2 regions of the Amycolatopsis albispora genome follow, and region 1 is predicted to be linked to the other one. Evidence: riboswitches for the same ligand, from Rfam matches in the RefSeq annotation. Region 1 holds a riboswitch; the other holds the start of a gene.
What was found. Region 1 has a riboswitch for cobalamin ahead of A4R43_RS09835 (ABC transporter substrate-binding protein). Riboswitches for the same ligand answer to the same signal wherever they lie in the genome.
Positions count from the first base shown of each region.

Region 2: linked by a shared signal. The riboswitch ahead of metE (5-methyltetrahydropteroyltriglutamate--homocysteine S-methyltransferase) and the one ahead of A4R43_RS09835 (ABC transporter substrate-binding protein) in region 1 are both predicted to bind cobalamin.

Region 1 is NZ_CP015163.1:2,121,657-2,125,029, forward strand. Features, by position in the region: gene A4R43_RS09830 (FecCD family ABC transporter permease) at 1-1,014, opposite strand, end outside; gene A4R43_RS09835 (ABC transporter substrate-binding protein) at 1,011-2,009, opposite strand; cobalamin riboswitch at 2,063-2,227, opposite strand; gene A4R43_RS09840 (family 43 glycosylhydrolase) at 2,327-3,373, shown strand, end outside.
Region 2 is NZ_CP015163.1:1,081,605-1,084,977, forward strand. Features, by position in the region: gene metE (5-methyltetrahydropteroyltriglutamate--homocysteine S-methyltransferase) at 1-1,268, opposite strand, end outside; cobalamin riboswitch at 1,398-1,625, opposite strand; gene A4R43_RS05255 (ribonucleotide-diphosphate reductase subunit beta) at 1,648-2,733, opposite strand; gene A4R43_RS05260 (ribonucleoside-diphosphate reductase subunit alpha) at 2,750-3,373, opposite strand, start outside.

The DNA of each region.
Region 1 (3,373 bases):
GGTCCGGTACAGGATCAGCACGAACGCCGGGACGCCGATGATCGAGGTGACCACGCCGACCGGCACCTCCTGCGGGTCGAGCGCGGTGCGGGCGAGCGTGTCCACCCAGACCAGGAACACCGCACCGGCCACCGCGGTCACCGGCAGCAGGCGGCTGTGCCCCGGCCCGGTCAGCGCCCGCACCGCGTGCGGCAGCACCAGCCCGACAAAGCCGACCGCGCCGACCGCGCTGACCAGCGACGCGGTCAGCAGCGCGGTGGCGCACAGCAGCACGATCCGGATCCGCCCGACCGCGACGCCCAGCGCGGCGGCGGTGTCCTGCCCGAGCGCGAACACGTCCAGCGCGCGGGCGTGCCCGAAGCAGACGCCCAGCGAGACGGCCAGCACGGCCGCGCACACCGCGACCTCGGTCCACGACGCGCTGGTGAAGGAGCCGAGCAGCCAGAACAACACCCCGCGCGTGGTCTCGGCGTCGGCGGCGGTGAGCACGATGAACGAGGTGAGCGCGGAGAACAGCTGCATCGCCGCGACCCCGGACAGCACCACCCGGTCGGTGCTGCCACCCACGATCCGGCTGAGCACGAGCACCGCCGCGAACGACAGGGCGGCCCCGGCGAAAGCACCGGCGGACAGCGAAACCACACCGCCGCCGACGCCGAGCACCACGACCATCACCGCGCCGGTGGACGCCCCGGACGACACGCCCAGCACGAACGGCTCGGCCAGCGGATTCCGCAACAGCGACTGCATCACCACACCGCACACCGCCAGCCCCGCCCCGCACACCGCCGCCAGCAGCGCCCGGGGCAGGCGCAGGTGCCAGACGATGCCGTCGCGCAGCGGGCCGAGCACCGGATCGGCCAGCCCGAGGTGCGCCAGCACGGTCGAATAGACCTCGCCGATGCCGATCCCGGCCGGGCCGATGGTGATCGCCACCGCGATCGAGACCACGAGCAGGGCCAGGCCGAGCACGCAGAACCAGGCGATCTGCGACCCCGCCGGCGGCCGCCTCACGCCAGCCCGAACTTCCGCAACGCCTCGCCGACCTGCTCGGTGCCGTCGACGGTGCGCAGCGACGGGTTCATCGCCTGCCCGCTGAGCAGCACGTACCGCTTGTGCTTCACCGCGTCGAGGTCCTTGGTGACCGGATGCGACTCGAGAAAGGCGATTTTGGCTTCGCCGTTCTCGGCGGTCTGCGACCGGCGCGTGAGATCCCCGAGCACGATCACCTGCGGATTGCGCTCGGCCACGGTTTCCCAGTTGATCTGCGGCCATTCCGCGCGCGTGTCATCGAAGACGTTCTTCGCGCCGAGCGTGGTGGTGATGATGCCGGGCGCGCCGCAGCATCCGGCCAGATAGGGCGATTCGGCGTTGGCGAACCAGTACAGCAGGCTCGTGCCACCCGACCGCAGAGCCGCGCGCTGCATCCGCCCCTGCAACTCGGCGACCAGCCGCTCGCCCCGGTCCGCCACACCGAACACCGTCGCCAGCTGGCGGATCTCGGTGTAGAGCACGTCCATGGTGAGCGTCTCGGTGCGCACGCCGTCGCCGCCGGCGTTGTTGTCCTTGAGGCAGTCGGTCGGCGAGACATAGGTCGGCACGCCGAGCTGCTCGAACTGCTCGCGGGTCGCCACGCCGCCCTGGCCCAGCGTCGAGACGAACGACGCCGCGACGAAGTCGGGCTCGACCGCCAGCACGGCCTCGAAGGAGGGGTTGTTCTCGGCCAGGCGCGGCACCTTGGCGTTGTCGGCGGCCAGCGCGGGCAGCACCGGGTCGGTCCAGGTGGCGGTGCCCGCCATCCGGTCGGCCAGGCCCAGCGCGAGCATGATCTCGGCGCTGCCCTGGTTCAACGCGACCGCGCGCCGCGGCGGGCTGACCACCTTCACCTGGTGCCCGCAGTTCTCGACGGTCGTGGTGGCCCCGGAATCGGCGGGCGCCGGTGTGGTGCCGCAGCCGGCCAGCACCAGGAGCCCGGCGAAGAACAGGTGGGGGGAACGGAATTTCGGCACGGATGTCCCTGCGTCGAGGGCTCGGACGCGGAGCCCAGTCGGTCAACGGCCCCGGCGGCGCCGGGGTGCCAGCAGGTCTTCGGACTCGGGGTCGTCCGGGCAGAACGCCTTCCCGGACCGGGGTCCAGTGGCCGTTGTCCTGCCCGTCGCCGCTCACCGCTGCGCGTCAGCTCCGGATTCTCACCGGATTCCCTACGACTGGCGTGCGCACGCTACCACGCGTCCCACCGGCGGAGTCTTGACCAGCGTGTGGAATACCGTGCAATCTTTTCCGAAGTTGTTGGTTGTTGTTGAATAGCGTGCAGGAGCTGCCGAAGATGACCGCTCGCCTGTTCAGATCCGTTTCCGGGGCGCTCGCCGCCCTGCTCGTGTTCAGCGCGCCGGCCGCGGCCGCGCCCCCGCTCCCCGACTACGAAACCGCCGAAGCGGGCAACCCGTTCGTCGACGGCTGGTACGCCGATCCGGACGTGGCGATCTACGACGGCACCTACTGGGTCTTCCCGACCACCTCGCGCCGCTACGCCGAGCAGACGCACCTCGACGCGTTCTCCTCGAAGGACCTGGTGCACTGGACCAAGCACCCCAACGTGCTCACCACCGAAAACGTGTCGTGGGCGGAGAAGGCGGTCTGGGCGCCCGCGCCGATCGAACGCGACGGCAAGTACTTCCTGTACTTCGCCGCCAACGACATCCAGAGCGACAACGAACTCGGCGGCATCGGCGTCGCCGTGGCCGACCGGCCGGAGGGCCCCTACCGCGACGCGCTCGGCCACCCGCTCATCGGCAAGTTCCACCACGGTGCGCAGCCCATCGACCAGGACGTCTTCATCGACGACGACGGTCAGGCGTACATGTACTACGGCGGCTGGGGCCACGCGAACGTGGTCAAGCTCAACCGCGACATGACCAGCCTCGGCACCTTCGAAGACGGCACGACCTACCGCGAGATCACGCCGACGCCGGAGTACGTCGAGGGTTCGCAGCTGTTCAAGCGCGGCGGCAAGTACTACCTGATGTGGTCCGAAGGCGGCTGGACCGGCCCGGACTACTCGGTCTCCTACGCCATGGCCGACTCGCCGACCGGGCCGTTCACCAAGCTGGACAAGGTGCTCGCGCAGGATTCCGCGGTCGCGCGGGGCTCCGGGCACAACTCCGTGATCAACGTGCCCGGCACGGACGTCTGGTACATCGTCTACCACCGCCGCCCGCTCAGCGAGACCGACGGCAACCACCGCCAGCTCGCCTACGACCGGATGAACTTCCGGCCCGACGGCACCATCGAGCGCATCACGATGAAGGTCCAGGACAACTTCGCCGACGGCAACACCTTCGGCTGGAAGACCTACGACGGCCGGTGGACCGCA
Region 2 (3,373 bases), 1.0 Mb from region 1:
GCCTGCGCCGCCGCGCGCCGGTGGTAGTCGCCGCGGCGGCTGTGCTCCGGCTTCAGCGCGGCCAGCCGAGCCCGGACGCGGTCGTCACGCAGGTCACCGGCGTTCGCCCGGTCCGCGGTCGCCGCACGCGCCGCGCCCAGGTCCGCCGGCTCCCCGGCGAGCGCCCGCCCGAGCAGCACCACCTCTTCGACCTTCTGCTCGGCGAACGCCAGCCAGCCACGCAGTCGTTCGTCCAAATCGGACTCGCGCGCGGCGTCGTACGGCACGTGCAGCAGCGAGCACGAAGTGGACACGCTGACCGACCCCGCGGTGCCCAGGAGTGTCGCGGCCTTCGCCAGCGCGGCGTCGGCGTCCACCCGCCAGATGTTGCGGCCGTCCACCACCCCGGCCAGCACTTCCTTGTCCCGCAACGAGTTCTCCGCCGCGACGGCTTCGACCGCGGCCGGTTCGGTGACCAGGTCCACGGCCAGCGCGTCGACAGGGGAGCGGGCCAGCACACCGAGCGCGTCACCCAGCGCGCCGAAGTACCCGGCGACCAGCAGCTTCGGCCGCCGCGTCAACTCACCCAGCGCGGTGTAGGCCTGCCGCAGCGCTTCCAGTTCCTCGGGCGTGCGGTCGGCGGCGAAGGCCGGTTCGTCCAGCTGCACCCACCGGACACCTTCGTCGTGCAGCGTGGTCAGCAACTGCGCGTAGGCGGTGACCAGCTGGGGGAGCAGGTCGAGCGGCCGGAAACCGCGGGGTGCGCCGCCCGCCGCCTTCGCCAGCAGGAGATAGGTCACCGGCCCGACGAGCACCGGCCGCGTCTCGACACCGATCGCCCTGGCTTCGCGGTACTCGTCCAGCGGCTTGCCGCCAGCGACGGTGAATTCGGTGTCCGGGCCCAGTTCCGGCACCAGGTAGTGGTAGTTCGTGTCGAACCACTTGGTCATCTCGAGCGCGGGTGCCTCCTGGACCCCGCGCGCCGCGGCGAAGTAGGTGTCGATCGCGGACAGGCCCAGCTCGGTGAACCGGGACGGCAGCGCGCCGAACAACACGGTGGTGTCGAGCACCTGGTCGTAGTAGGAGAAGGTGTTCGACGGCACCGAGCCGAGCCCGGCCTTCGCCAGCCGCTGCCAGGTGTCCAGGCGCAGTCCACGCGCCACCTTCTGCAGTTCCGCTTCGTCGATCCGGCCTGCCCAGTAGCCTTCGACGGCCTTCTTCAACTCCCGATCGGGGCCGATCCTCGGGTAACCGAGAACGGTCGAACCCAGGCGGTCTTGGTCTGCCACAGCTCTCTCCTCGCGAGCTCGTCCGACGAGCCCGGGGCGGCAAGGACGGCACAGCGCAGCACGAACCAGCGACCTGGTTCGGACCTGTCCTCCCGCGGGACCCGGACCCGCGCGCGCCGACGGCGCGCGCACCACCGGCAGGTATTCGGACTCGCGGGCGAGGCTCCGGAAAAGGGAGCCGGACCTACTGGCTGTCGCTTCCCGGGCGGGTGCCCAGTGCTTGACCGCGGGCGCGGTGACAGCGTTCGTTCCCGCTTACCGCTGCGGGGCAGTCCCGGATTCACACCGGGTTCCCTGTTGCCTCCCCACCACGCGGCCGCGAAAAAGGCTCGGCCACGCCATGGCGAACCAGTGGCGTGGCCGAGCCTAGCGGGAAAGATCAGTCCCAGTCGAGTGCGCCGCCGCTCTGGTACTCGATGACGCGGGTCTCGAAGAAGTTCTTCTCCTTCTTCAGGTCCATCGCCTCCGACATCCACGGGAACGGGTTCTCGTTCTCGCCGTAGATCGGCGCCAGGCCGATCTGCTGCGCGCGGCGGTCGGTGATGAAGTGCATGTACTGCTCGCACAGCTGGGCCGACAGCCCGAGCATGCCGCGCGGCATGGTGTCGCGCGCGTAGGCGACCTCCAGCTCGCACGCCTCCATCAGCATGCCGCGCACCTCCGCCTGGAACTCCTCCGTCCACAGGTGCGGGTTCTCGATCTTGATCTGGTTGATGCAGTCGATGCCGAAGTTCAGGTGGATCGACTCGTCACGCAGGATGTACTGGTACTGCTCGGCGATGCCGACCATCTTGTTCCGGCGGCCCAGCGACAGGATCTGCGCGAAGCCGGTGTAGAACCACATGCCCTCGAAGATCACGTAGAACGCCACCAGGTCACGCAGGAAGGCCTGGTCGGCCTCCGGCGTGCCGGTCTCGAAGTCCGGGTTCTCCAGGTTCTGCGTGTACTTCAGCGCCCACGCGTCCTTGTCGGCGATCGAGGGCACCTCGCGGTACATGTTGAACAGCTCGCCCTCGACCAGGCCGAGGCTCTCGCAGATGTACTGGAAGGTGTGCGTGTGCACGGCCTCCTCGAAGGCCTGGCGCAGCAGGTACTGGCGGCACTCCGGGTTGGTGATCTGCCGGTAGACCGCGAGCACGATGTTGTTCGCGACCAGCGACTCCGCGGTGGCGAAGAAGCCCAGGTTCCGCTTGAGCATCTGCCGCTCGTCCTCGGTCAGCCCGTCGGGCGACTTCCACAGCGCGATGTCGGCCTGCATGGCGACCTCGGTCGGCATCCAGTGGTTGTTGCAGCCGGCCAGGTACTTCTCCCACGCCCAGGTGTACTTGAGCGGGAGCAGCTGGTTCACGTCGGCGCGGGCGTTGATCATGCGCTTGTCGTCGACGCTGATGCGCTCGGCGCCGCGCTCGATCTCACCGAGGCCGGTGGCGTCGGTGAGCGGTGCTGGGGTTTCGGTGTTGGTCATCTTGTTCAGTCGTTCCTTACTGGCAGGCTTCGCAGTCGGGGTCGTCGATCCGGCAGGCGGCACCGTCGGTGGCGGCGAAGTCCACGTCGTCCACCTTCGGCAGCTCCTTGGGCTTGACCACCGGAGCCGGCGGCACCGCCGGGACCACGGCCGAAGGCGTGGCCGGAACAGCGGCCGACGGGGACGGCGATGGCGACGGCGATGGCGACGGCGACGGAGCCGGGGAAGGCGACGGCGAAGCGGCCGGAGCCGGGGTGGCCGAGACGGCGTTCAGCTTGCCGTCGGTGCCGCGCAGGGTGCTCTTCTCCACGTGCGTCGCGGACTGCGCCCGCAGGTAGTACGTGGTCTTGAGGCCCTTGTGCCAGGCGTAGCGGTACAGCTCGTCGAGCTTGCGCCCGCTCGGCGCGGCGATGTACAGGTTCAGCGACTGCGCCTGGTCGATCCACTTCTGCCGCCGCGAGGCCGCGTCGACCAGCCACTTGCTCTCCACCTCGAACGCGGTGGCGTAGAGCGCCTTGAGGTCGTCGGGCACGCGGTCGATCTGGCCGAGGCTGCCGTCGAAGTACTTCAGGTCGGAGACCATCACCTCGTCCCACAGGCCACGCTCCTTGAGCGAGCGGACCAGGTGCGGGTTCACCAC